DNA from 2 places in the Bacillus sp. J14TS2 genome. Region 2 is predicted to be linked to the other one. Evidence: riboswitches for the same ligand, from Rfam matches in the RefSeq annotation. Region 2 holds a riboswitch; the other holds the start of a gene.

Region 1 (15,133 bases), on a different contig from region 2:
CTTAAAAGTTGTATTAGCAGCATTAGAATCTAGTGAAACTAAGAAAATTGTGCAAATATAGGAAGAAGCGTTAAAATGAAACTATGTTCAAACAATTAATAAAGTGTTGTTCAACAAAGAGGATACAAAGGGCGAAATTGGCATTTGTACCGCACTTTTTGAACAGCCCAATAAAGAAAGGATAGGTGACTGTAGGTATGAAACTAGGAGTGTTTACAGTACTTTTTGCAGAAAAATCTTTTGAAGAAATGCTTGATCATGTCAAGGCATCTGGTCTAGATGCGGTGGAAATTGGGACAGGTGGGTATCCTGGAAATGCGCACTGTGACATGGATGCCTTACTTGAAAGTGAGGAAAAACGGAAAGATTATTTGCATCAGGTGGAATCACGTGGTTTAACGATCAGTGCGTTCAGCTGCCATAATAACCCAATTCATCCGGATAAAGAGGTTGCAAAAGTAGCAGATGAAACGTTGAGAAAAACAATTAAATTGGCATCGTTAATGAATGTACCTGTTGTGAATACTTTTTCAGGGACAGCTGGTGATCATGAAGGGGCAAAACAACCGAATTGGCCTACAGTTGCATGGCCACCAGAACATTTGGATGTCTATAACTGGCAGTGGGAAGAAAAGCTTATTCCATATTGGAAAGAAATTGGTACTTATGCGGAAGAACATAACGTGAAAATCGGTATAGAGCTTCATGGTGGTTTCCTTGTTCACTCCCCATATACCTTATTGAAATTGAGAGAAAATACTTCTGACGCAATTGGCGCAAACCTTGATCCAAGTCATATGTGGTGGCAAGGGATTGATTCAGTGGCTGCCATCAAAATTCTTGGCGAGAAAAACGCCATTCATCATTTCCATGCAAAAGATACTTACATTGATCCAGATAATCTGAATATGCATGGTTATTTAGATATGCAACCCTATGACAAACTGCAAACAAGAGCATGGACATTCCGCTCGGTTGGCTGTGGTCATGATGTGAAAGAATGGTCTGACATGATGAGTGCTCTTCGTTTATATGGTTATGACTATGTTGTTTCAATTGAACACGAAGATCCACTTATGTCTATTGAAGAGGGATTCCAACGCGCAGTTAGCAATCTGCAATCCGTCTTAATTAGAGAACAACCTGCTGAGATGTGGTGGGCGTAATAGTAGTATAGAAAAAAGGGCGAGTAATCCCTTCTTAAAATGAAAAGCGGGCCAGACTCTTAATAAGAAAAGAGTCCGGCCCATTTTTGCGTTCGACAGTACTTGACAAAATTCGGGGCGTGCTAGGAACCTGTTATTCAGATCCCATCTGTGTTTGGACATTCGTCTCAGCTTCTTCTTGTAGAATCCTCAGGAATTCATTTATATCTTTTCCGGAATCAACAAATTCAAGTGGTGCTTCCCATAATACGTCATCAGTGTATTTTGCCTTTTTCGCAGGGCCAACAGCGTATTCATTTATAAAGAGAGATTCTAAATGTTTGCCTTGTAAATCAGGGTTGTCTACTGCAAAGTCCTCATGGATTTTCGGATCAGCTAAGATGGATTCTCCACCTTGTCTTGATCTTTCCATTTGCACTTCATCTGAAAGTAAATATTCGATCACTTCTAGCGCTTCTTTTTTATGCTCACTTGGCTCCGTAATGGCCCAAGCACGTCCATCCGGAACAGGATTTAGGCCTTCGTACCCTTCCCATACGGGGTAAGTAACAATGTCGACGTTCGGCATACCAGTCATCCATGGTCCATTTGTTTTTGCTGGTGCCATCGCAATGCTTCCTTCTTCCATTAAACTGCCCCAGTTATGCATTAAACTGCTGGGTTCTTCACTAGGGTAATTTCCAGGGATGGAAACGACATCTTGAATATACTCTAAATATCTTTTTACCGCTTCATTATTGGCAATCTCTACTTCATTTGTTTCGGGATCTACTGTATTCACACTAAACTGGGTAAAGGCATCATGTGGAAGATCTAGGTCAAGGCCTCGATATTGTACGCCACCTACTTCTCTTGTTAAGTCAATAGCAAGTTCGTATACTTCCTCCCACGTCATTCCATCTTCTGGATAGTTAACGCCAAGAATATCAAATACATCTTTATTGTAATGTAAAACCCAAGTGGGACGGTTTTCAGGAATGGCGTAAAGACCGCCTTCCAAATTAGGATCTTGATTTCTTGTATATTCTACAACAGAAGGCTCTAAGCGCTCTAATTCAAAGTTAGCTTCTTCAATTACATTGTCCATATTATAGGCCAATCCAAGATCATTTAAAGCACTAAGATGAGAGATAGATATCAAAGAAACGATATCTGGAATGTTACCTGCTACCATTTGGTTCTCTAGTGATTCTGGGTTCCCAACATCCCCCTCCATAAATTCGACTGTAATATGGGGAAATTGATCATTTACTTTATCGGCAATCGTTTCCTGAAAATACTCTTCTCCCCAAGGATGTGCCCATTTAATCGTTATTTTTTCTGATTGATTTTCTGCTTCATTCGAACTAGTATCTCCAGAATCGGATTTTTCCGTTTCGGAGCATCCAGCGATAAATAGCGACAACCCGAGAAACGCTAAAATGAATGAAAATAGCAATGTTTTCTTCAACTAGAATAACCTCCATTTATAGTAGTATTATGGTAGGACCAATAAAATTCAGCTTTAAAAGGTGGAAACGGTTTGTATACTTGATCGACAATCCCTTCCTAAAAAACGCTTTACCCGGGATAGGGTTGCCTAATCATATTCTCCATTTCTGTTGTATACATTTGGGAACAAAGGTATTATGGTAGGACCAAAAATTGTAAAAATTCCCATTGTAATCGCATGCATTCTAGAAGTCCAACTGCAGATTTCATTATTATCATATATGATTTTATGTGAATTCTGTGTGAAGGTTTTGCTCTTTTGTATAGCTCTTTTAGCTTTTCCATCCTTGTCTTTTTTCTAAAAGATCAGTCTAGTGGTATTTCATTCAAAAATAACTTAAAATAAATCCGACAAAGGGGATGTTTTTATGGCAAGGTATATGGTCATCGGTGCTGGAATTCTCGGGGCCTCTACAGCGTACCATTTAGCTAAATCGGGGGCAGACGTAACAGTCATTGATCGGAATGACAAAGGACAAGCGACACAGGCAGCAGCTGGAATTGTTTGTCCATGGTTATCCCAGCGTCGCAATCAAGCATGGTATCAGTTGGCTAAGTCTGGAGCAGCTTATTATCCTAAGCTAATGACAGAACTCGAAAATGCAGGAGAAACGAATACGGGTTATGCCCGAGTTGGCGCTCTTAGTATACATACAGATCAAAAAAAATTACAGGCAATGGAAAGAAGGACTATTGAGCGACGAAAGGATGCGCCAGAAATTGGAGATATACAGCTCTTAACATCGGAAGACGCAAAAGAGTTATTTCCCCCGCTTGCTGATGGATATGGAGCTGTGTATGTAAGTGGAGCGGCACGAGTTGATGGTGGGGCTATTCGTGATGCGTTATTACGGGCAGCGGAGAGAAATGGGGCTGCGATTGTACGAGGAGATGCCTGTTTACAGGTGAGTGGAAAGAAAATAGTTGGGGTTCGTGTAGATGAGAGGGAATTTTCGTGTAATACAGCGTTGGTGACAAATGGTGCATGGGCGAAGGAGCTATTTGAACCGCTGAACATTCAAATGAATGTTGATTTTCAAAAAGGGCAAATTATTCATATGCAGGTGAAGGATCAAAGTACAAGTGATTGGCCAGTGATTATGCCTCCGGGCGTTCATTACATCGTTCCTTTTTCCGATGGCAGAATCGCTGTAGGGGTTACGCATGAAAACAATACAGGCTTTGATGTAGCTCCTACTGTTTCGGGAATGTATGAAATTTTTGAAAAGGCTATGGACGTAGCACCTGGTCTGTCTAAAACTGACTTCCTTGATGTGAAGGTCGGATTTCGTCCTTTCACGCCCGGATTTTTACCTATCATCGGAGCGCTTCCTGATTATGAAGGGATCTATCTTGCAAACGGTCTTGGTTCAAGCGGTTTAACAGTGGGACCATATCTTGGTGCTCAGTTAGCAAAACTGGCACTAAACGAAGAGGTAGATATCTTATTAGAACAATATGCTGTGTTGAATGCACTAAACTAAGCGGATCTGGGGATGCCTCCCTAGGTTCCTATTTAAGTTCAGCTCGTGATATTACTATAGGAAAATAGGCTTGGCCGCAAGGAAATTTATTGAAGAAGTGGAGCATTTTGGCGAAAAATGTGCTATAATATAATTAGCAAACGCTTACAAAGAAGTTGTAGAACAGGGGGAGTTTTATTGAGAATGACATCAAGAGCACTTAAGGCATACATTCTTGCAATCATTGGAATTGCAAGTCTTACTCTCCTAATCGGTTTTACAGAAAAACCAAATACCAGTTTTGAATTGCAAGGAACGATAAGTGTTGCTCACCGTGGAGCTTCTGGTTATGCTCCCGAGAATACTATGGCCGCTTTTCAGAAGGCTGTTGATCATGGAATGGATTATATCGAGCTTGACATTCATTTATCAAAAGATGATCAGCTTGTCATTATTCATGATGATAAAGTAAATCGAACAACCAATGGTACTGGATATGTTCGGAATTTTACATTAGAAGAATTAAAGGAACTTGATGCGGGAAGTAAATTCAATGCTTCTTTTAAAGGGGAAAGAATTATTACGCTTGAGGAGTTATTGGATACCATGCTCCATCAAATAGGGATTATTATTGAAATTAAGGAACCAGAGGCGAATACAGGAATTGAGCAAATTCTAGCTGAACTTATTGAACAATATAATAATACGAATAATGTTATCATTCAATCTGTGAATTTCGAATCAATGAAAAAAATGCATGAATTACTTCCAAAAATTCCAGTGGCTGTCCTTGTGTCAAGAACGGAACATCCACTTTCAAGTCAACAGTTAGATGACATTGCCGATTATGCAACCTATGTGAATTATAACATTCGCTACTTGCGACAAAGAGATGTCGAGGAAATCCATAAAAGAGATAAAAAGGTGATGGCTTGGACCATTCGTGATCCAAGGAAAATGCAAAAAGCTCTGAACCTTGGGGTAGATGGAATTATAACCGATTATACAAAATGGATTGTGAATTCCCGTACGGCAGGAGAGGAAATGAATTAATTATAATCAAATAAAAAATAGAATGCACCTCCGGAGATGCATTCTATTTTTTATTTCTATCATTTTTCCAAAGGGATATACATATAATCCTAATTAGAAAGAGGAAAAACCTTAATTAAAATAATTATAATTAAGTATTGATTTTTAATTACTATCTGTTATTATATTAAATAGAGTATAATGAAAATGAATTAAAGGCGGGATAATATGAGTAATGAACGTAAAAACTTAACGACTAGTTGGGGTTCTCCCGTAGGAGATAATCAGAATTCAATGACAGCTGGGGCACGCGGTCCAGTACTAATACAAGATGTTCATTTGTTAGAAAAACTAGCACATTTTAATCGGGAAAGGATCCCTGAACGAGTGGTTCATGCGAAAGGGGCAGGGGCTCATGGTTATTTTCAAGTAACCAATGATATTTCTCAATACACAAAGGCTGATTTTCTATCAGAAGTGGGAAAAAGGACACCCATGTTTATTCGGTTCTCAACTGTAGCGGGTGAGTTGGGATCAGCTGATACTGTTCGCGATCCACGTGGTTTCGCTGTAAAATTCTATACAGAAGAAGGAAATTATGATTTAGTTGGAAATAATACACCTGTTTTTTTCATTCGTGATGCGATTAAATTTCCTGATTTTATTCATACACAAAAAAGAGATCCACAAACTCATTTGAAGAATCCAACAGCGGTTTGGGATTTCTGGTCATTATCGCCAGAGTCATTGCATCAAGTGTCAATACTTATGTCTGACCGTGGCATACCTGCAACATTCCGCCATATGAATGGCTATGGCAGCCATACTTTTAAATGGGTTAATGCGGAAGGCGAAGCCGTTTGGGTGAAATACCACTTTAAAACAGAGCAAGGTGTTAAAAACCTTGATGTGAAGTTAGCTGGAAAGTTAGCAGGGGAAAATCCGGATTATCATACCGAAGATCTGTTCAATGCCATTGAGAAAGGTGATTTTCCAAAATGGAAGCTATATGTGCAAATCATGCCAATGGAGGATGCAAACACGTATCGCTTTGATCCGTTTGATGTGACGAAGGTTTGGTCACAAAAGGATTATCCATTAATTGAAGTAGGGGAAATGGTATTAGACCGGAATCCGGAAAACTACTTTGCAGAAGTGGAGCAAGCCACCTTCTCACCAGGTACATTTGTTCCAGGAATTGAAGCGTCACCAGATAAAATGCTGCAAGGACGCTTATTTGCCTATCATGATGCTCATCGTTATCGTGTCGGGACCAACCATCAGATGTTGCCGATTAATCGAGCGAAAAATGAAGTGAATAACTATCAACGTGATGGAGCTATGAGATTTGATGCAAATGGTGGAGGATCTGTCTACTATGAACCTAATAGTCAATCAGGCCCTGCCGAAACAGCAGCCAATAAACAATCTGGATTTGCCGTATCCGGTGTCGCGGAAAGTGTTGCTTATGACCACCATGATCATTACACACAAGCTGGTGATCTTTATCGCTTGCTTACAGAGGAAGAGCGTACACGATTAGTAGATAATGTCGTAAATGCAATGAAGCCAGTGGAAAAAGAGGAGATTAAACTTCGCCAGATCCGTCATTTCTACAAAGCTGACCCAGAATATGGTACACGTGTTGCAGAAGGACTTGGTTTAGAGGTTCCGAGAGAAGAAGCATTATCTTAATGAATTGACCCTCCCATATGTATTGTCATAAAAAAGGCAAATAGAGATCGCTGATCCTCTCGTGATTCCAACAGAGAGATAATTTTGAACTAATGGTAATCTCGCATCTGATCTTGGGTGCGAGATTATTTGCTTGAATGAAAGGTAAACGATAAAATAATAAAATGTACACGTGAGAGTCTCTCACCTTGCATGTTATAGCTGAAAAATTTCGGATTTCCCCGAAATCTATGATAAAATTAGGTTAAAGTTGTATGGAAGTATATTATACATAAGGCTTAGGAGGAAAATACATTGTCAAAACAGCAAATTGGTGTCATTGGTTTGGCCGTAATGGGCAAAAACTTAGCTCTAAATATTGAAAGTCGTGGTTATTCTGTGGCTGTTTTTAATCGTAGCCCTGAAAAAACAGAGGACTTTTTGAAAAAAGAGGCTGAAGGAAAAAATGTGGTGGGTACATTTTCGGTTGAAGAGTTTGTCAATTCTTTAGAAAAGCCGAGAAAAATTTTATTGATGGTCAAAGCGGGGCCAGGAACAGACGCTACGATCGACTCATTAAAGCCTCATTTAGAAAAAGGCGATATTTTGATTGATGGCGGAAACACAAATTTTAAAGACACAATCCGTCGTAATAAAGAATTAAGTGAAGCGGGGCTGCATTTCATTGGTACAGGCGTTTCTGGAGGAGAAGAAGGAGCGTTAACTGGCCCTTCAATTATGCCAGGTGGACAAAAAGAAGCGTATGAGCTTGTGGCACCAATCCTAAAAGCCATTGCGGCGAAAGTAGATGGGGAGCCTTGTACAACCTATATTGGTGCTGACGGTGCAGGACATTATGTGAAAATGGTCCATAATGGAATCGAATATGGCGATATGCAATTAATTAGTGAAGCTTACTTTATGTTGAAGCATGTCCTTGGTTTAACCGCTGAAGAACTCCATGAGGTATTTTCTGAATGGAATAAAGGTGAGCTAGATAGTTATTTAATTGAAATTACGGCTGATATTTTTACAAAGAAAGATGAAGAAACAGGAAAACCGCTTGTCGATGTGATCTTAGATACAGCAGGGCAAAAGGGAACAGGAAAATGGACAAGCCAAGATGCGCTTGATTTAGGTGTACCTCTTCCACTGATCACCGAATCTGTCTTTGCTCGTTGTATTTCAGCTATGAAGGAAGAACGTGTAGCTGCAAGTAAAGTGCTATCCGGCCCAGATACCGTAGGATACGATGGGGATAAAGATGAACTAATTGAAGCGATTCGCAAAGCGCTTTATATGAGCAAAATCTGTTCTTATGCACAAGGATTTGCGCAAATGAGAGCAGCGGCAGAAGAATATGGCTGGGATCTGAAGTATGGGGATATTGCGATGATCTTTAGAGGCGGATGCATTATCCGCGCGCAATTCCTGCAAAAAATTAAAGAAGCATATGACCGTGATCCAGAACTTGCCAACCTGATGCTGGATCCATACTTCAAAGAGATTGTCGAAAACTATCAAGGAGCATTGAGAAAAGTGATCGCAGTTGCCGTTGAGCGTGGAATCGCGGTACCAACCTTCTCAAGTGCCATTGCCTATTATGATAGCTATCGCACAGAATCACTACCAGCTAACCTTCTACAAGCTCAACGTGATTATTTCGGTGCACACACATACCAACGTATCGATAAAGAAGGCGTCTTCCATACAGAATGGATGAGCGAGTAACAACCAAAACTATAAACAAAAGCTTAGCGCAATCGCTGGGCTTTTGTTTTTTGCCCTTTCAGGTGCTTAGCACATCTTGGAAATTCTGGAGTAATCGTTAGTGATCTAAAATATGATACACTAGAGATGTAAAATAATAACTGCATGTTTGCAGAAGAGGTTCGTAATTCCATCCCTCTATAAAAAACTAAGGAGACGAGACGATACGTTTACTTGGTGTTGTCTTTTTTTTGATGGTAATATCCGAATCTCTTCTCTAATAGTGAGGAGAATGAAAATGGATAATCGTAAGGCAGTTGTTGTATTTAGTGGTGGACAAGACAGCACGACTTGTCTATTTTGGGCATTGAAAAAATTTGAACATGTTGAGGCTGTTACGTTTCACTATGGACAACGCCATATTGAAGAGCTGGATTGTGCTAGGGAAATTTGTAAGAAACTCAATGTCCACCAACATGAACTAGATATGACGTTATTGAATCAGTTAGCGCCAAATGCATTAACAAGAGATGATATGGAAATTAAGGAAGGAGACAATGAACTTCCTTCGACCTTTGTGCCTGGGAGAAACTTGCTTTTTCTTTCCTTTGCAGCTGTTTTGGCTAAGCAAATTAATGCAAAACATATTATTACAGGAGTAAGTGAGACAGACTTTAGTGGATATCCGGATTGCCGGGATGGATTTATTAAATCGCTAAATGTGACGCTTAATTTGTCAATGGATGAGACATTCGTGATCCATACTCCACTCATGTGGAGAGATAAATCAGAGGTTTGGGAATTAAGCGACCAGTTAGAAGCTTTCGATTTTGTTAAGGAACATACGCTCACTTGTTACAATGGAATCAAAGCAAGTGGTTGTGGAGAGTGCCCTGCATGTCGGTTACGCAATCAAGGATTAGAGCAGTATGAAAAACGGAGACAAGGTGGTGCAACAACATGATACAACAAATTTATCCAGTTGTCCCGCATGCTTATGCCTATGAATTAAATAAGGATTTTCATTTTGCAGCAGCTCATTATATCCCACACGAGGATGCGGGCAAATGCCAACAGGTACACGGGCACACGTATTTTGCCAATATTACGATCGTAGGAGATGAATTAGATCATACAGGTTTTCTAGTAAATTTTAAGTTAATCAAGGATCTTATTCATAAACGATTTGATCATGAAACTCTTAATAAAGATCAGGCATTTTCCGATCAGAATGCCCTGCAATTTCCGACAACAGAAGTCGTGGCCCGCACGATCTATGAAATCGTGCAACAATATTTAGATTCACTTCCTAATCGTCCGAATTGTCTGCAAGTTTTTTTAAGGGAAACGCCCACAAGTTATTGTATTTATCGTCCTAAAAAGGAGGAGATCTAATGAAGATACCTGTTCTCGAAATTTTTGGACCGACGATTCAAGGGGAAGGAATGGTCATTGGACAAAAAACAATGTTTATCAGGACTGCAGGATGTGATTATTCGTGTTCATGGTGCGATTCAGCTTTTACATGGGATGGTTCTGAAAAGGAAAAGATTCAGATGATGGAGCCAGAGGAGATTTGGCAGGCCTTGAAAAAGCAGGGGAGTGATACCTTCAGCCATGTGACCATTTCTGGTGGAAATCCTGCATTACTGAAGCAAATGGACGAGGTAGTGGACTTACTACATGGACAAGGGATGCAAATTGCCTTAGAAACACAGGGGAGCAGATGGCAATCATGGTTTACAAAGATTGATGAACTCACCTTATCACCAAAACCGCCGAGTTCAGGAATGAAAACGAATTTTAAAACATTGGATCAAATTATTCATTCTCTGAAAAATGAGCAAAAAGGCAGTTTTAGTTTGAAAATTGTGGTGTTTGATCAACAAGATTTGGAATATGCCAGTGATCTGTATAAACGTTATCCAGATGTAACCTTCTTTTTACAGGTTGGAAATAATGATCTTTCCACCCTCGATGATCGGCAATTACTTTCCCATTTATTAGAACGCTATGAATGGCTGATAGATGAAGTGATGAAAAGCAGAGAATTAAAGAATATACGTGTATTACCCCAATTACATACGTATTTATGGGGAAATAAACGCGGTGTATAGCTTATGCAGCATGTCAATGGCTAATAGAACAAGGTCAATAGCTAATAGGAAGGTTTTAACAGCTAATAAATTGGCCTCACAGCTAATAGAGTGTGCACAAGAGCTAATAGACTTCTTCTAACGGCTAATAGCAAAAAGAAGGCGTTAAATTAGGCAAAACAGCTATCTTAGGTGCGAAATCGCCTTTGAAAAAGGCAACAGCTAATGGGTGCCGAGGTAGCTAATAGAAAGCATATAATGACGAATAGAATAACTCTAATGGCTAATAAAAATCATTCACATATTTGTAAAACAAAAACACAGAAAGAACCTAGATAGGTCCTTTCTGTGTTATCGGAGTTAATCATTTGAAAGCTTAAGCTTTTCAAGTATTTTAAAGAAGAGACTTAGGATGATGGCGACAATGGTAGCCAGCCCCATCCCTGCTAATTCAACGGTTCCTATTTTAATGGCTGCTCCACTGATTCCAATAGCAAGAACGACACAAGTTAGAATAAGGTTTTGTGAAATACTATAATCCACCTTTGATTCAACCAGCATTCTTAAACCACTCACAGCAATGATTCCGAATAGTAGTAAGGAAATCCCTCCCATAACAGGTGTTGGGATCGACATGATTAAGGCTGCTAGTTTTCCACAGAAAGAGAGAATAACAGCCAGTACTGCTGCCCCACCAATGATCCAAGTGGAATACACTTTTGTGATGGCTAAGACCCCGATATTTTCTCCATACGTCGTATTAGGAGTAGCTCCGACAAAACTGGATAGGATGGTGGAAACCCCGTTCCCGATAAAAGATCGATCAAGCCCTGGGTCTTTAATCATATCTTTTTTGACAATATTCCCTGTGACAATTAGATGTCCAATATGCTCTGGTAGCAAAACTAAGGCAGCAGGTAAAATGATCAACATATCTGCCCAGTTTATTTTCATTGAGTAAACTTCTGGTAAAGCAAACCATTTAGCTTCCCTAACAAGGGAAAAATCGACTAATCCGTAGAAAGCTGCGATCACATATCCAGATACAATGCCGAGTAAGATCGGAATAATCTTTAGAAATCCTCTTAAGGTCACCCAGTAAATAACGGTTAACCCCAAGGTTAAGAGAGAGACAGCAATCACTTTCGAATCAGGGGTGACATCTGGAGCTGTGATGAGTCCGGCCATATCAGCAGCAGTTGGAACAAGCTCCAATCCAATAACAGCAACGATGGCACCCATTGCTGCAGGTGGGAAAATGATATCGATCCATTTTGTTCCGATGAATTTAACGATAACCCCAACAATCAATAACACAATCCCAACAAGCAGGAAGCCACCAAGGGCATGGGCGTAACCATCCAACCCACTATATTTAGCTAGTACCGCACCTACTGGTGAGATAAAGGCAAAGCTTGATCCTAAGTATGCGGGAATCTTTCCTTTTGTTATAAAAATATAGATAAGCGTTCCGATTCCGTTCATTAATAAAATGATAGCTGGGTTGACTCCAAATAATAATGGTACTAATACAGTAGAACCAAACATAGCGAATAAATGCTGGAAACTTAATGGCAAGCTCTGTAAAAGCGGTAAACGTTCATCTACTTGAATTTCTCGTTGTTTCATCCGACATCTCTCCTCTTTATTATCTTGATCAAATAGCTGATAAATTATCAGTTGTCTTTTGGTTTTAGTCAAAAGAACCCCTATTTTATCCCGCATTAACGGGCAGTAATCCCCCCACTGATTGAAGGTTCACTTTACGAATACAGACTTGGCCATTAGGCTAGGGGGCTTGTACAATAAAAAGCACCTCGTCCAATGACTGGCAAGGTGCATAATAGTCGGATGATCGTCCAGTTAAATATGCAAAAATCTACACTTATGGTAAGTGTGTTCACCTTGTCAGCCTCACAGGACTGTTTTAAAGGGTCTGATTCATTTGTCATAAGTATTATTACAGGCAGGAAGGAAAAAGTCAATCATTATTCATCCCGAATGAACGGGCAGTAAGCTTCCGCTGGACGAAGTCTCGCTTTATCCCGCATTAACGTGCAGGAATCCCCCCACCTCAAGGCTTTAGAGAATATGGACAAGTTTAGGTGGGGGATACACTGTCCTAATCTAGCTTCAGCGACTAGTAAATTTACGATTTCTGTTTGCGTAAATCAACGCCTTTGGGCTCATCGTGTTGCCTTTATCTCGTCAGAACCCTTTAAATTTGTTCGTCGCTGGACAGGCACTTCCGCCTTTTTGAGTAAAGCCCGATTGGTTCAAGCCAACAAGATGTTGGTCACAAGGGCGTAGACGTATAGGATGTACTAGTGCAGGCGAAACAACAGGATGTCGCGATTTTAGCCTTTAATCCTCTGAAATTCAGTGGGAATGAAAGAAAACCCCCACTGATTGGAGGTTCACTTTATTGAAAGTGTCCATAAGGTTTTACACTGCCCAATTCCACATTCATAAGCAATAATATAATTTACTCCGCCCTTTGTTCATAAAGTCTAGCCATCTCAACAATCACATGAACGGCTTTTTCCATATTGTCGACAGAAATAAATTCATATGGACCATGGAAGTTTTCGCCACCTGTAAAGATATTAGGTGTAGGCAAGCCCATATAAGAAAGCTGAGAACCATCTGTGCCACCACGAATCGGCGCAATAATCGGTTCGATATCTAGGTTTTTCATCGCATCTGAGGCAATTTCGACGATTTCAATCACAGGCTCAATTTTGTCTCTCATATTGTAATATTGATCGTTGATTTCATATTCAATCCGATCGTTTCCATATTTTTCAGTAAGCATAATAACGATTTTTTCAATTCTAGATTTTTTGGCCTCAAATTGTTTTTTATCAAAGTCGCGAATAATATAATCTAATTTGGCTGATTCTACATCACCGTTGAAAGAGAGGAGATGATAAAAGCCTTCATAGTCTTCTGTATATTCCGGGGCCTGCCCAGCAGGTAATGCTTGATGGAATTCCATAGCTATTTTACTAGCATTCACCATCGTCCCTTTTGCAGTTCCAGGATGGATATTAGTCCCTTTAAATGAAATTTTTAAGGCTGCGGCATTAAAACTCTCAAATTGTAATTCCCCAAGTGGGCCGCCATCCATCGTGTAGGCATAGTCAGCGCCGAATGCTTTTACATCAAACTTATGCGGACCTCGGCCAATTTCTTCGTCTGGAGTAAAGGCCACACGAATTTTTCCATGTTTGATCTCAGGATGTTCAATTAAATAACACATAGCCGTCATAATTTCGGCAATCCCTGCCTTGTTATCAGCACCTAACAGCGTGTGCCCGTCTGTTGTCACCATCGTATGCCCAATATAATTCTTTAGAGCGGGGAAGTGGTCTGGTGATAGTACCATATTGTCATTTAGAGGGATATCTTTCCCATCATAATCAATAATCACTTGCGGGTTTACTCCAGCACCCGTAAAATCTGTTGCTGTATCAACATGGGCTAAGAATCCGATCACAGGGACGTTTTTATCCGTATTTGCAGGAAGTGTGGCCATAACATATCCATTCGTATTTATGGTCACATCCTCCATCCCGATTTCCTTCAATTCCTCGACTAATAACTCGGCTAATTCAAGTTGTCCAGGAGTGGATGGGCAATTGCTGTTGTTTTCATTTGATTGTGTGTCTATTCTAACGTAGGTTGAAAAACGTTCAATGATCTTACTTTTCATCCATTTTCTCTCCTTTATTTGAAACTCATCATGTAAATGCTACCATGCTTCTTAGTCTACAGTAAATCTTCAAGAAAAAGAACAAAAGTGCAATGAGTCTGTTGTAAAAAATAAAAAAGCCGTCTGTTTTGCAATAAACAGCCGACTTTTAACAAGTTTGATTTGGATCTATTTCTTGCCAATTCTCTGCCCAACGTTGGATCTCTGCCATTAAAGGCTGTAGGGCCTTACCTTTATCTGTCAAAGAATATTCGATTCTAACCGGGGTCTCAGGATAGACCTTTCTCTTCACAATTCCTTCGTGCTCTAAATCCTTTAATCTTTCTGATAACACTCTGGCACTAATCGGCATAGAAGATTCAATTGTACAAAAACGTTGAGGACCATTTAGTAGTTGGAAAATAATAAGACCTGTCCAGCGTTGTCCCAATAATCCCATTGCCTTTTCAAATCTAGGGCATAAATTATTGTTCATTATGTTCACCTCATATTATTATTATATATCATGATCTGTATTTCTGATATAACTTTCTTTTTTCATAACGGAAGTCTCATCTCGTCCTTATTATTGACATTATAACATATTTATTCTATAGTTACTTACGGAAAGTAACTAATGAGGTTTCATTAGTAAATTGCATATAACGTTCAGTAAGGAGAGGTCAACATGATTGAAACAAAACAGGATTTTTTTAAAGCGGTAGAGGATAGACGCTCTGCATATAGCATTAGCAAGCAATCGCCTATTTCTGATGAGAGAATTGAAGAAATTGTCGCTTATGCTAT
Region 2 (15,133 bases):
TCAACATAGTCTATTGGAAGAGGTTATCTCTCAAATCGAGAATAGATTTAGCAATGTGTATGAGATTAGTGAACAATCAGCGCAAAAATCAAGCAATCTTTATGAAAAAGGCATGTCTTTAAAAAACTTTTCAAAAAAGAAAGTAGAGCGTTCTCAACAAAATGCTGAAGATGTAAAAAACACGGCTCAAATTATTCAGGAGTTGGGGAAGGAAATCGAATCTTCTGAGGAAAATATGAGTCATCTTAGTGAAAGATCAGTAGAAATTCAATCGATTGTCGATGTGATCGAGGATATCGCTTCTCAAACCAATCTACTCGCTTTAAACGCTTCAATTGAAGCAGCGAGAGCGGGGGAATCAGGAAAGGGTTTTGCAGTGGTAGCTCAAGAAGTACGAAAACTAGCTGAAAGTACAGCAGACAGCACAGCCAATATTCAAGCACTGACAAATGCGCTTCAAGAAGAAATTGAAAATGCACTGCAAGCGACAAAAAAGAGTTCAGGGCTCATTGAAAAAGGCATCCAAATGAGTGAAAAAGCTGCGCAAAATATAGAAGAAATGATGGACGTGATTCAAGACAGTCAATTAGATATCGGAGCGATGGAGAAAATGATTGAGGAGCAAAAGCAACTCACAGATTCGGTCAAAGAAGAATTAGACCAAGCGCGTACTCTGTTTACTAGTGCCCATGAGACTATTTTGGAACATATTGAAGATGCCAAAATTGTCGATGAACGATTGGAGAATGGTATTCATCAATTGAAACATTAAAAAAGCTGCCAACTATGGCAGTTTTTTTTATGGATTTTGTAGTATGATAAGATTCATGAACCTGTAAATTACAAAGGAGCACTAACTCGATGAAAAAAACATTCTTAGCAAATTTCAATGCGAATACACAAAAAATCTGGGACCAATCTAGTTTTACGGAACCAACGTCAATACAAGAGGCTGTAATTTCTTCCATTATGGATGGAGAAGATATAATCGCAAAATCCCCTACAGGAACGGGGAAAACACTTGCATATCTCTTACCGCTGCTCGAGAAGATTGATGAAGAAAACTCATCCATCCAAACGGTTATCTTAGCTCCATCACGGGAATTAGTCATGCAAATATATCAAGAAGTTCAGAAATGGACGAAAGGTACGGATATCAGAGGGGCTTCTTTCGTAGGCGGGGCCAATATTAAGCGGCAAATTGAGAAATTAAAAACACGCCCACAAATCGTAATCGGCTCACCTGGACGAATTTTAGAGCTAATTAAGCTAAAAAAACTAAAAATGCATGAGGTAAAATCGATCGTCCTTGATGAAGGGGATCAGCTTTTAAATGAGGAGCATTTGAATACAGTCCGGACGATTGTGAAGTCTAGCATGAACGATCGTCAATTATTACTATTTTCTGCGACTAGTATTAAAGAATCTGACCAGATTAAGGCGATGATTGGGAGAGAGCCGCAATTTATGACGGTTGGTCAAGTGCAATCGCAAGCTGTATATCGTACCGAGCATTTGTACTTATTAGCCGAGCCGCGGGATCGAGCCAAATTATTGCAAAAAATTGCTGCTATGAATGAGGTGAAAGCCCTTGTGTTTGTCCGTGATCGTGGAAATATGAATGTACTTTATGAAAAGCTAAAATATGAGAATGTCTCTGTGGGCCTTCTTCATAGTGAATTGAGTAAAAGGGAAAGAGAGCTAGCCTTAACCGCCTTGCGTAAAGGAGACATCACTTTATTGCTGGCCACAGATATTGCAGCAAGGGGTCTTGATATAGAGGGACTTACTCATGTGATCCATTATGATTTTCCGAAGGACTTGGATCAATACATTCATCGATCTGGTAGAACCGGTCGTATGGGGAATGCGGGAACGGTGGTTTCATTTGTTACACCAAGGCAAGAAAGGGAGCTGAAAAAGTTCAGCAAAGAACTTAAACGGCCGATCAAGTTAAATCGTGTTTATAAAGGGAATTTTGTTGAAACATCACAAAAATTGAAAGAGGGGAAAAGAGATAAATGATAAAAGCAGTGGTTTTTGATTTTGATGGTTTACTATTAGATACTGAAACTGTGTGGTATGAGTGTTATAAAGAAGTACTTGCTGATTATAAAGTAGAGCTGCCTTTGCCAGTCTTTGCACAGATCATTGGTACACACGATGATGCCTTTTATCAATATATGGTAGAGCAATTAAAGGGAAATGAACAAATAGAAGCAATTAATACTGCCGCTCTAGCGCTCCATAAAGAGAGAATGGCTACAATCGTCCTTCGAGAAGGAGTGAAGGAATTTTTAGAGGAAGCAAGAGCGTTAAATCTGCGTATTGGTTTAGCAACGAGTTCAAATGAAAGCTGGATTATGCCTTTTCTGAAGAAACATGAATTACTCGGTTTTTTCGAGACGATTCAAACAAGAGATCATGTCAAAAAAGTTAAGCCAGACCCTGAATTGTATATAAAAGCGGTCGAAGCATTGGGCGTAAATCCAGAGGAAGCCATAGCCTTTGAAGATTCGCTTAATGGCTCCATAGCCGCGAAAAGAGCAGGAATGAATTGTATTATTGTTCCAAACCCAGTGACAAAAGATCTTGAATTCCAAGAATTTGATGCCAGGATCGAAACAATGGGAGGGCAATCGTTAAGAACACTTATTGATGAACTCATGAGGGGACGGAATAGCGTATGAAGCAAACCAACCTTTTATATGAAAAAATCCCTTATTCAATAGATCGTTTTTTTAATACATATACGTCTCTCACAGCTGATTCAACTCATCATGTGCTTTTAGAGAGTGGGCGTGCTGGTAGATATAGTATAGCTGGGATCGATCCATTTGCTAAAATACAGGGCAATGAAAATTTATTAGAGGTTGAACAAGCCGGAAATACGAATATTTTAGAAGGAAAGCCCCTTGCAGAGCTTGAGAAGTGGATGAAGTCTTTTGCATTCTGCCCAGAGCCAGGACTTCCAGATTTTCAAGGTGGAGCAATTGGCTATATTAGTTATGATTATTGTCAGTATATCGAAGAATTGCCTAGTTTAGCAGAAGATGATTTGCAGCTCCCAATCCTTTATTTTCTAATATTTGATGAGTGGGCGGTCTATGATCATGAAGATAACTGCTTATGGTTGATGGTATTAAACCAAAAGGAAGCAGAAAAAAAGTTAGCGACGCTGAAACAAAGCTGGTTAACCGAAGCACTTGAAGAAGAAAATTCATTCGAACATTTCGAGATTGCTGAGCATGCTTCGTTTTCTTTTACAGAGGCAGAGTTTGTAGAGGCTGTGCAGAAGATTCAGGCCTATATTAGAGAGGGTGATGTTTTTCAGGTGAATCTAGCTGTTCGGCAATCTAGGCAAATTGGCATTTCACCGATCGCCATTTACAAGGAGTTAAGAAAGTTGAATCCTTCGCCATATATGGGGTATCTCCATACACCTGACTTCCAAATTATTTCCGGTTCTCCTGAATTGCTAATTCAAAAAAATGGACAACATGTGAGTACAAGACCGATTGCTGGGACAAGACCAAGGGGAAAAGATGACAATGAAGACCAAGCATTAGTCAACGAGCTTATTGAGAATGAAAAGGAACGTGCGGAGCATATTATGTTAGTCGATTTGGAAAGAAACGATCTTGGACGTGTTTGTGAATATGGTTCCGTTCATGTCGATGAATTTATGACAGTGGAAAAATATTCCCATGTGATGCATATTGTTTCTCATGTTAGTGGCCAATTAGCAGAAGAGCAGACAGTTTGTGATTTAGTCGAAGCGATGTTCCCGGGCGGTACGATTACAGGAGCACCGAAGATTCGTACATTGGAGATTATTGAAGAACTGGAGCCAGTCAAACGAGGGATTTATACAGGTTCGCTTGGTTGGATCGGTTTTAACGAAGATTTGCATTTAAATATTGTTATTCGAACGATGCTTGTGCGGGAAGGGATGGCCCATGTACAAGCTGGAGCAGGAATTGTGATTGACTCGAATCCTGCAGCAGAGTATAAAGAATCGCTGAAGAAAGCGGAGGCATTATGGAGAGCAATGGAATTAGCTGAGAAAAAGGAGAGCGTTCGATGATTCTGATGATTGATAATTATGATTCATTTACTTATAACCTTGTTCAATATTTAGGAGAATTAGGAGAATCGGTTGTTGTCAAAAGAAATGATAAAATCAGTCTAAATGAAATTGAACAGCTCTCTCCTCATTATATTGTGATTTCACCTGGTCCATGTACGCCAAATGAAGCTGGCATTTCCCTGGAAGTAATCCGTTATTTTTCAGGGAAGATTCCAATATTGGGAGTTTGTCTAGGACATCAAGCAATAGCTCAAGCCTTTGGGGGGGAAATAGTAAAAGCAAAGCAACTGCTTCATGGAAAGACCTCAGAAGTATACCATGATCAAAAGACGATTTATACCGAGGTACCGAGTCCCTTTCAGGCGACAAGATATCATTCTCTTATTGTTGAAAAAGAAAGTTTACCAGATTGCTTAAGCATCACTTCTTGGACAGCAAGTGAAGAGATTATGGGCATACGCCATACAAAATGTGCAGTGGAAGGTATTCAATTTCATCCTGAGTCGATTACAACAGAGGCAGGCAAGAAGTTGTTATTTAATTTCTTGCAAACCTATCAGACAGGAGTTGTATAATGATGTACATGTACTTCAATGGTGAGTTTATTCGGCAAGAAGAAGCAAGCATCTCCCCGTTCGATCATGGTTATTTATATGGCTTAGGAGTTTTTGAAACCTTGCGAACATATAAAGGGCATCCTTTTTTACTTGAGCAACATTTAGATCGATTAAATAGTGGATTGAGGCAACTTCAAATAGCGAGACAATTCAAGTATGCCGAAGTATTGGAGTGGATTCAGAAGCTATCAGAGTTAAATGCTTTGCCTGATTCCTATATTCGTTTCAATGTTTCCGCTGGTCCTGGACAGATAGGTATTCAAACAACTGCATATGAATCGCCGACCGTTATCATTTTTCAAAAAGAACTTCCGGTATTCAAGCCATTAAGAGAAAAAGAGATCATATTTTTAAAATTAACTAGGAATACCCCGGAGATGGACACACGTTTAAAATCGCATCATTTTATGAATAATGTGATCGCTAAACGAGAAGTAGGAGCTGATCCAAATAAAGAAGGGATTTTTCTGACAGAGAAAGGTTTTTTAGCGGAAGGAGTGACTTCAAATCTGTTCTGGATTGAAGACAATGTCCTTCACACACCTGCTGTTGAAACGGGAATCCTTAAAGGGATTACCAGAGAGTTTATTTTGGGACTGGCAGTCAAGGTAGGTTTAAGTGTGAAAGAAGGTTTTTATCAAAAAGAAGATCTGATTAAGGCAGAAGAAGTATTTTTGACCAATTCGATCCAAGAAATAGTTCCGGTGCAAAATTGTGAAGAGCACATCTTTTCTGGAAAGAATGGCACCTATACCAAACAACTTTATCACTTGTATCACCAGATTGTGGATCTGCATGTTTCAACTAAATAGATTACTAGACTTTAAGAACGAAGGGTCTGTCTGGAAAAAGTTTAACAGCCTTCTCTAAACAGACCCTAAAAAAATTAGTCTTTGTCATCTGGGGGACGATCAACTGTGTGAGCATCTTCTGAGTTGAGTGGACCACGTAAGAAATAAACGAGAAAAAGGGCAATTAACATAATCACAGCGATCATGCCAATGGCAACTCCTACACCCATTCTTATTCCTCCTCTTTACACAAAATTTGGAACAGAAGTAACACTCTTCATACCCATTAGTATTCCATTACCCTTTGAAAATATTCTAAAACTATAAAAAAATCACTTCTACTGTATGGATGACAATAGAAGTGATGATCGCAATTAGCTGGTATGTGTATATTTGTCAGGAACTTCATCTACTTTTGATGAATCATTAAAATTAAGAGTTTTAGAAATAAAGTAAGACAAGAATGAAGCGACTGTACCAAGAACAAGGACTAGTCCAATTAAAATTCCAAATTGCATTTTGAAATCCCCCTCTTATTTTATATATACATAGAAGACGTAAACGTCTTAAACTTGATAAGTTGTATATTAAACTGAGTCAAAAACTCGTTCAAATTCATTATATAATATTTAGGGCTTTTATTCAAAGAAACTTTGTATTATAATGGATAAGTCGTGAAAAATAGTGATGAAATTGTGGCTTCGTAGCTCAGAGGATAGAGCATTGGTTTCCTAAACCATGTGCCGCAGGTTCGATTCCTGCCGAGGCCGTCATGTAGAGGTAAGTGATAGCAAGGGTTACAGCGTTATGTGCTGCCCTTGCTATTTTTTGGTCGAAAAATCGTACTGATACGAATGAGAAGGCAATTTGTTCCAGAACTTTTCTTAATTAATAAATGTCGTATTACGAGCTTTCCAATCTTCTAATTTAATGAACACCCAAAAGCCATAAATCCCAAGAGTTATGATAGTGAAGAACCACCATTTAATCCAATGGCCAAATAATCCAATGGCAGAACCGTGAAATTGCATTCTCTTACCTTCAATAACAGTGTGATTGATTTTCCATCCATAGATCATAGTGATAGACCAAGGATAACAAATACCCAAAGTACAAGTAGTTACGAGTGTACCAAGAATAATCCAACCTATGTATTGTAGTAGGCCCCCATCGAAAAAAGAATTTCTACCCTTGTAAGTTTCAACCTTTTGAACTTGTGCCATTTTCACCCTCCAGCTCTCTTTATTTAAAAGCGGCCCGTTATTAGGACATAGCAAACAAATATTAACACTCCATTATATTTCGACATATTCCACTAATATCCTTCTTATTCATAAAAATGGCTGGTCTGGAAAATAAGATTATCTTGTTAATCGTAAAAAACTTACTGCGGAGAATAGTGTCGAAGGTCGCACTGGTATACAGATAAAAAGGGACTGCCCAATAAGTTTCTAAAATAAAGGAGGATTGTCTTGTGGCAGCCTTCACAGAAGGTCCGCCACTTTCAGGAAGTTGTGGGCCATTGCCAGGATGCCGAAGGACTAGCAGTTGTTGTAGGGGAATACAGGAAGCAACCGTTCACAGGCTATCTCTTCCAACTTTATCGGAAAAGCCGATTGTATGGGATACTCTTCAATAGCAGTCATCGGATTGCACAAAAAAATCGTTCCTTTGGATGTTGTTGTGGTAACTTCATTCTACTAAAGGAAGCGATTTTTTCTATTTATCTCGAATTAACTGGCAGTAAGCCCCCCCGCTTCAAGAATTCGAGGTAAAAACGAGAAATGTAAGTGGGGGACAACTGCCAGTAAATACCCGATTGGTTCGGGCCTGCAGGACGCAAGTCACAAAGGGCTTAGCTACGTATAGGATGTACTAGTACAGACGAAGCGACAGGACGTTGCGTTTGGGTCTGCCAACAGGATGTTGCGAATTTAGCCTTTGATCCTTAACGTTCAGTGGGGAATGAAAAACCCTCACTAAATGAAGTTTCACTTTATTCGCTTGGGAAAGCTCATCGATTTCCGTCCGCCTGCCTGGCCGTTGCTTGGAGTGCAGGGGCCGACTCCTGCGGGACAAGCATGGCCTTGAGATCCCGCAAGGCGCACAGTGCAGTGGACCCATAAAATTGGACACTCATTTCCTATACGGTTAATGTAAAGTTCTCTCGATAAGCCACTGGACTTTTTCGATTTAACTTTGATTTAATTCGTAAATGGTTGTAGTAATACATGTATTGTTTCAATTCTATTTTGAAATGCTCTATGCTGTCGAACTCCTGTAGATACAGGAATTCATATTTAAGTATTCCAAAAAAGTTTTCTATAACGGCATTGTCATAACAGTTCCCTTTACGGGACATACTCTGTCTTATCTTATTTCCCTTCAGCTTTCTTCGATATTGAGGCATACGGTAATGCCAGCCCTGATCAGAGTGGATCAAGAGCTTGTCACCTTTCTTAGTGGATTTCAATGCTTGATCCAACATCGTTTCCACTAAATCAAACGTGGGTCTGGCTTGAAGGGTATAGGTAATGATTTCGCCGTTAAAAAGGTCTAATACCGGGGAGAGATATAGTTTCTCCCCCAATAATTTAAATTCCGTTACGTCTGTCACCCATTTTTGATTGGGCTTTTCAGCCTTAAAGTTACGTTTCAAAATATTGCGGGCTGCTTTTCCGTATGCCCCTTTGTAAGATTTATATTTTTTGATTCGGACTATACATTGGAGCCTTAAATCTCTCATGAGACGCAGGACTTTCTTTCTGTTTATTTCGTATCCTTTTTCCTTGAGGACATCCGTAATACGGCGATAGCCATAGCGGCCCTTGTGTCGGTGATAGATGAACGTGATCCTTCTTTTCCACTTGCGGTCGGGATCTGGCTGTTTCCAGCTGTTCACAATATGGTAATAGGTGCTTCTTACCAGGTTGGCTACCTTTATCATCTTGATCATCGGAAATGCGTGCCTTAGTTCGAATATTACTTTCGCTTTGACTTTGTTGGTGATTTCTCTTTCTGAACTAAGGCTCTTAACTTTTTTAAATAGGCGTTCTCCATGCGAAGGTACTCAAGTTCCTTTTCCAACTCTTCTCTTGATTGGCTGGAAAGATCTGCGGAAGTATGTTTCTTTTGATTACGAGATGTCATAATAGATGGCCCCTTTTCTTTTGATTCAAGGGCATCTACTCCGCCTGTTTCCCACTTTTTCCTCCACCTACGGACCATACTGGGATCCGGGATATGGAAAAGGGCTGATGCCTCTCGAATGGAATAATTCGTTTCGTTCATGAATTGAATTACCCTTAGTTTAAAGGCTGCCGGATAATTTGTATAGGGAAAATCAAACGCTTGGTCTCCATGATGCCGAAATAACAATACCCAATAACGGATTGCTGATTCGTCAATGCCGGATTGCTTTGCCAGGTCACGATAACTAATGATTTCATTTTCATACCGTTGGGCTACTAGTAGCTTAAACTCATTACTATACTTGGACATTTTCAAGACCTCCTAATGTTGGATGGAGTGTCCAACATTAGGGGAGCAGCCCAACAGCGACTGAGGAAGCTCAAGCCTTGCCCCGCGGAAAGCGCGCCCCGGAACGGAAGATAACCGGAAACCGCACACCAACTTTTACATGCCTAGAAGAAGGGGTGTCACAGAAAAGCTCAGTTTTCACTGACTTTCTGGATAGCCCCTTCAGTAAACCAACTTTTTAAAACTTACTATTTTCCGGGAAATTTACTTTGAATCGTTTTTACATTTGCAAGGAAAAATACCATTAAAGAAAGAGATTAAGAATGAAAAAACAGATGGCTGCAAGGATAGCTGAGATTGGTAGTGTGATCAGCCATGTAATGAGCATTGTTTTAGCGGTTCCCCATTTTACTCCTTTCAATCGGTGTGAAGCACCGACTCCTAAAATGGAAGAAGAAATTACATGGGTTGTACTGACTGGTAGACCAATAGCGGTTGCACCAAAAATAACGGAAGCCCCTGTTAGATCAGCAGCAACTCCACTGACTGGGCGGATTTTCATAATTTTCCCACCAACGGTTTTGATGATTTTCCATCCACCTAATGCAGTCCCCATAGCCATTGCGAAAGCACAAATAAGTTGTACCCATAATTGAACATCATCTGATTGTTGATAATTGTTGACAATTAAAGCCATCGTAATAATCCCCATTGCTTTTTGAGCATCGTTTGTTCCATGAGAGTATGCTTGCAAAGCAGCTGTCGCAATCTGTACTCTCCTGAAGTTTTTGTTTGTTTTCGTCAAATTGCTGTTTTTAAAAATTACTTTGACTATACTATAAACAATAAAACCAACGGCAAAGGCGAGAAGAGGGGACAAAATCAACGCTTTTATAATATTTAGAAACCCACTATAATTTAACGAGTGAAAGCCAGAGGAGGCAATGGCGGCACCTGCAATGGCGCCAATCAACGCATGAGAGGAACTGCTTGGGATTCCATAATACCAAGTGACTAAGTTCCAAATGATTGCAGCTAATAGAGCGGCAAGGATGATGGTTGTCCCATTTTCTAATGTAAAAGGATCGATAATATCCTTTGTAATCGTTTTGGCCACTCCTGTAAATGTCATAGCACCAACGAAGTTCATGACAGAGGCTAATAGTATGGCATGTCTTGGTTGCAAGGCTTTCGTTGAAACCGAAGTGGCGATCGCATTAGCTGTATCGTGAAAACCGTTAATAAAGTCGAACACGACTGCAAAAAAGACAATTAATAGCGTTACGATTAGGAATGTATTCATGTTATATATTTACTCCTTAGGCATTTTTCATAATAATAGCTTCGAAAATATTAGCGACATTCTCACAACAGTCTGCTACTTCCTCCAGCTCCTCATAAATTTCTTTATACTGAATTACTCGGATTGGGTCTTTTTCAGTCTGCATTAAATGTTGAATAGACTCACGTAATATCGCATCACATTGAGATTCATATGCTTTAATATTTATCGCATGTTTTCTAATTAGAGGAAGGGTTTTTGGGGATAATACCCCAATGGCTTCTTCAATTTCTATGACGCATTTTTTGATAGCATCCACAAATTGATGCATATAAGGATCCGCTGTAGTCACAGAATACATATCGAATAAGGCTGCTGTTTGCTCTAGACTATCTAGCACATCATCCATATTCATAGCAAGCGCTAAAATATCTTCTCTTTCAATGGGGGTAATGAAGACATTATTTAAATCTAAGATAACCTGATGAACGAGTGAATCTCCTTTACTTTCATAATCCTTCATTTTTTCGGAGAAGATTTTCAGATCTTCTAGATTGGTTAGCTTATAATCCATGAAATAATTCATGCTTTCCGTTAGGTTAGCCGAGATATTGGCTAAATGAATAAAAAATGGATCCTCTTTTTTCTTAAACATTTTTTATTTTCTCCCCTTTATAATCAATCAAGCTATATTATAATAGCGTAATTTGACAATATACGACATAATCTTAACGAAACATTTACATAAAATTTACATTAGGATTGTTTGTGTCGACTTATTCGGGCTCTTACTTTTAAATTTGTCCGGAAAGGAGTATGATATAAATAAAAAAGGAGATGCTTTTTGTGAGACCAGGAATCGGTAGTCTTGTTATTATTCTTATTGTTGCTCTACTTATTTTCGGCCCCCGTAAATTACCTGAACTAGGAAAGGCACTGGGTAGCACCTTGAAAGAATTTAAAAAAGCAACCCAAGGTTTATCTAATGATGATGAAACCGAAAAGAAAGACAATAATCAATCCTGAAATAGAGCAATTAGTAATAGGACTTGATTAAAGGAGTTTTTTGTGGTATACTGATTTTTACTTATCGAATGGACTTGAAAATATTTAAATAGATGAAATAAATGATTTGGCGTTCTTACTATGTTTTTGTAAAGACTTATTCACACTGGATCGGCTTCGGAGCCGTAAGGATGTATGAGAGGTAGGGCTTACGTCGTTTAGGTTTAAGAAAGAATACAACCGCGGCAATTTATCTTAAGAAAAATAACAAGTTATCAAATATATTCGTGAAGTATTAAAAAAGTCATCATTATAAATGATGACTTTTTCCATTTGTAAAACCTATTTCATGGAGGATACCTTAGCTCTGGGCCTTTTTGTTTTTTCTATTTTTAAATGCTATCCATGATGTTTTGAGAGAGGAATACGTACCTACAGCTGCTGCACTATAAAAGCCACCCATAAAAAATCCCGCCCAAAGGTTATGTCTATGACTATAAAAAATGGAAATAGAGAACCCAAGCAGTGACGCAATGGTTGGAAAATATTGGCGGGGAATTGGAAAAAACTTAAAGCATTGTGTAATCAGTACGATTAACGGTACAGCGATAACCCCATCCCAAAAATTTGTATGTATGACTGGAAACTCCATACTATCACCTTCAACTTTATATAATGATGTTTATTATTTCCCAAAGTTTGAAATTTCTTCAGCTTTTTATCAATGAATAGTTGGAAAATAGTGGTGCTATTAAGGAAATAGACGATAGGGAAGAGTAAGGGACGAGAGGCACACATATTTAGGAGGATGCTCAATGGTGAAAAGAAAAGCAACAAGAAATGCTGTAGAAAAATATGCGAAAACACCTACTAAAAATATCGAAGAGTCCGATTTTACTGCTGAATTTGCGACTGAAGAAGACCCGAGTAAAGGAGCAAATCGTAACTCGAAGTACGGAAAGAAGGGAAGAGCAGATGAATAAGAAAAAAGCTCGGAAAACGAATGAGGAATTTGGCTCGGAGTTCGGTGATATCAATGCTGCGAAATACTATGAAATACCTGAAACCACTGATAAATCTAAGAAAAAGAAACAAGATAAAAGCAAGAAAGAGCAGGATTGTCCGTGAATATAATAGCTTTTCTGGAGCCTGATTTATCATAATCTGAAGGCAAGGCTGGGACATAACTAAAACGCTAACCTTCAATTCCGAACAATGGGTTGCCTTAGCGGATGTAGACTCCAGCGGGTGGTCGGCTAATGACGATCACGTCCTGTTGTGACCAACGCCGACTGTCAGTGCCGACGTACGAATGAGAATCAGAGGCTAAGTTCACGTCGTTCTGACGGCAGGCTCAAAGCACAATGTTCTAGTACATCCTTATACCCCGCAATGCCTTCGTGACCTACATCCTGTAGGCCTGGGGAAGCTTACAGCCGCCAGCGGAAAGAGAAGTAAGTTTCCGGGCGGCGTATAGCACCTAGTAGTTCGGTTTGTTTTTACACTTTTGTCTCAGCCTTGTCTTCTCTTTTTGTTATTTAGTATGTTCATACCCATCCACAACGACATCCAATTTTCCAGTTTCTGGGTCAATCACAAGTCCATGAATGGGAACATCTTTGACCATCAGAGGATGATTACGGATCATATCCACACTATGTGTGACACTTTCTTCAACACTGTCAAACCCTTGTAGCCACTGATTTAAATCAATTCCCGAATGTGTAACAATATCAAGTGTTTCTTGAGTAATTCCACGTTCTTTCATATCATGAATCATTTTCTTGGAATCTAGAGCACTCATGCCACAATCGTGGTGGCCGATGACACAAACTTCTTCCGCCTGTAATTCATAGACAGCAACGAGTAGACTTCTCATAATACTTCCAAAAGGATGTGTCAAAATCGCTCCAGCATTTTTAACGACTTTTGCATCCCCATTTTTCATATTCATTGCTTTATGAAGCAATTCAATAAGTCGCGTATCCATGCAAGTAAAGATTACCATTTTCTTATCTGGAAACTTTGTGGTAGAAAAGTTTTCATATAGTTTTTCCTCTGTAAATTGTTGATTGTATTCGAGTATTTCTGATAGTAATGTCAATTTTCTTCACCCTTTCTATCACTATTTTATAGAAGTTTATTTGAAAAAAAAAGTATAAACGATTTTGAAAAAATTTTTAGCAACTTTATTCTAGAAAATTGGTATTGACGAAAAGCAAGAGAAGGCGGTAAGATAGGGAAGGAATTAAATAGCCCTGATTGGGAGAGGTTCATAGCGATTAACCCTCTATAAAAAACTATGGATGAATCGAAATTCAAGCCATATCCGTCGCGATATGGCTTTTTTTGAGCCATGTGATGGAACTCAGGACGTCAGGCCACGACTGTTTATCCATACGGCGGCTTGCATTTTTCATAAAAAGGAGGCTTTTTTATGGCTGGAAGAGATGAAGAAACATTACAGGATTTATCGTTATTAGGGAATCAAAAAACAAAGTACCTGGACCAATACTCACCAGAAGTATTAGAACCGATCGATAATTTACATTCAGGAAGAGATTATTTTGTCAAGTTCAACTGTCCAGAATTTACATCACTATGTCCGAAAACGGGACAACCTGACTTTGCAACGATTTATATTAGCTACATTCCTGATAAGAAGATTGTCGAAAGTAAATCGCTGAAACTCTATTTATTTAGTTTTCGTAATCATGGTGATTTTCACGAGGATTGTGTTAATACGATTATGGACGATTTAATTAAAGTATTAGCTCCACGTTATGTGGAAGTATGGGGGAAATTTACTCCACGTGGTGGATTATCCATTGATCCATATTGTAACTTTGGTAAACCAGGGACAAAATATGAGCAAATGGCCGAGCACCGTCTAATGAATCATGATATGTACCCTGAAAAAGTGGATAATCGTTAGGGGGAGCACGATGCTTTTATATTTGAATGGCGCCTATGTTGGATTATTGATCTTATCCAATATTTTGGCGGTAAAATTATTTAGTCTCGGTAGTTGGGCTGTTCTGCCAGCTGCTGTGATTATTTATGTTTTTACCTATCCTATCACAGACACGATTACAGAAGTGTACGGAAAGGAAGCAGCACGAAAAACGGTTATGGCTGGACTCTTTACACAAATTGCCGCTGTGATTTTTATCTATATTACAATAAAATTACCAGCGGCTCCCTATTATGAGCATCAACCCGAGTTTGCGACGATTTTCTCCGCAAGTTTTCGTGTGACCATTGCGAGTTTGCTATCCTTTTTAGTCAGTCAAAATTTGGATGTTACGATTTTCCATCGTTTAAAGCAACGGCATGGCAAAGGGAAGCTATGGATTCGCAATAATGTTTCCACAATGGTGGGGCAACTAGCAGATACGATCATTTTCGTAACGATTGCCTTTTTTGGTACCATGCCATTTCTAGCTTTGCTTGGCCTAATTGCGACCCAGTATGTCTTTAAGTTTTTTGTCGCGATTCTTGATACACCATTTGTATATTTAGGCGTTAAAGTGTGTAGAGGGATTGAACGAAGAAGCCAACATAAAAGTGAACCCCATCTTATTCAAGAGTAATACAAAAAAGAACGGTGGTTGGGACATAAATAAAATGTTAATCACCAAAGACAAACAATGTATTATGCGCCATATTTGCTCGTTTTTTTCTTTGGTGAAAACATTATTGTCTCAGCCTCATGATAACGATTCTATGTAGCCTCATGTCTCTTATCTATACATAAAATGTTTATTTATTCATATCATTAGAGGGGGGCATCTAGAAAAAGAAAATTTTTTTTAAAAAAAGATTAAATTTTGAAACCAATTTACTTACTTACCCGTATAACTTAGTA

Evidence for each region. Region 2 has a riboswitch for preQ1 ahead of queF (preQ(1) synthase). Riboswitches for the same ligand answer to the same signal wherever they lie in the genome.
Region 1: it holds a riboswitch for preQ1, as region 2 does, so the genes downstream of both, queC (7-cyano-7-deazaguanine synthase QueC) here and queF (preQ(1) synthase) in region 2, are expected to answer to the same signal.

Annotation. Positions count from the first base shown of each region.
Region 1 is NZ_BORE01000001.1:474,709-489,841, reverse strand. Features, by position in the region: gene KI375_RS02015 (Gfo/Idh/MocA family protein) at 1-61, shown strand, start outside; gene KI375_RS02010 (sugar phosphate isomerase/epimerase family protein) at 198-1,166, shown strand; gene KI375_RS02005 (ABC transporter substrate-binding protein) at 1,300-2,616, opposite strand; gene KI375_RS02000 (NAD(P)/FAD-dependent oxidoreductase) at 3,026-4,141, shown strand; gene KI375_RS01995 (glycerophosphodiester phosphodiesterase) at 4,325-5,173, shown strand; gene katA (catalase KatA) at 5,381-6,847, shown strand; gene gndA (NADP-dependent phosphogluconate dehydrogenase) at 7,142-8,557, shown strand; PreQ1 riboswitch class I at 8,708-8,754, shown strand; gene queC (7-cyano-7-deazaguanine synthase QueC) at 8,835-9,500, shown strand; gene queD (6-carboxytetrahydropterin synthase QueD) at 9,497-9,931, shown strand; gene queE (7-carboxy-7-deazaguanine synthase QueE) at 9,931-10,653, shown strand; gene uraA (uracil permease) at 10,993-12,261, opposite strand; gene pepT (peptidase T) at 13,118-14,347, opposite strand; gene KI375_RS01955 (winged helix-turn-helix transcriptional regulator) at 14,496-14,822, opposite strand; gene KI375_RS01950 (nitroreductase family protein) at 15,015-15,133, shown strand, end outside.
Region 2 is NZ_BORE01000025.1:34,669-49,801, reverse strand. Features, by position in the region: gene KI375_RS25290 (methyl-accepting chemotaxis protein) at 1-772, shown strand, start outside; gene KI375_RS25285 (DEAD/DEAH box helicase) at 862-2,025, shown strand; gene KI375_RS25280 (HAD family hydrolase) at 2,022-2,690, shown strand; gene pabB (aminodeoxychorismate synthase component I) at 2,687-4,087, shown strand; gene pabA (aminodeoxychorismate/anthranilate synthase component II) at 4,084-4,665, shown strand; gene pabC (aminodeoxychorismate lyase) at 4,668-5,519, shown strand; gene KI375_RS27730 (hypothetical protein) at 5,594-5,728, opposite strand; gene KI375_RS25260 (hypothetical protein) at 5,873-6,016, opposite strand; tRNA gene KI375_RS25255 (tRNA-Arg) at 6,196-6,268, shown strand; gene KI375_RS25250 (YjgN family protein) at 6,383-6,721, opposite strand; one part of gene KI375_RS25245 (IS3 family transposase) at 7,642-8,528, opposite strand; one part of gene KI375_RS25245 (IS3 family transposase) at 8,528-8,999, opposite strand; gene KI375_RS25240 (inorganic phosphate transporter) at 9,283-10,281, opposite strand; gene KI375_RS25235 (DUF47 domain-containing protein) at 10,298-10,915, opposite strand; gene KI375_RS25230 (twin-arginine translocase TatA/TatE family subunit) at 11,107-11,286, shown strand; gene KI375_RS27605 (hypothetical protein) at 11,627-11,917, opposite strand; gene KI375_RS25225 (hypothetical protein) at 12,081-12,248, shown strand; gene KI375_RS25220 (hypothetical protein) at 12,241-12,393, shown strand; gene KI375_RS25215 (beta-class carbonic anhydrase) at 12,800-13,369, opposite strand; PreQ1 riboswitch class I at 13,528-13,575, shown strand; gene queF (preQ(1) synthase) at 13,703-14,200, shown strand; gene KI375_RS25205 (queuosine precursor transporter) at 14,211-14,858, shown strand.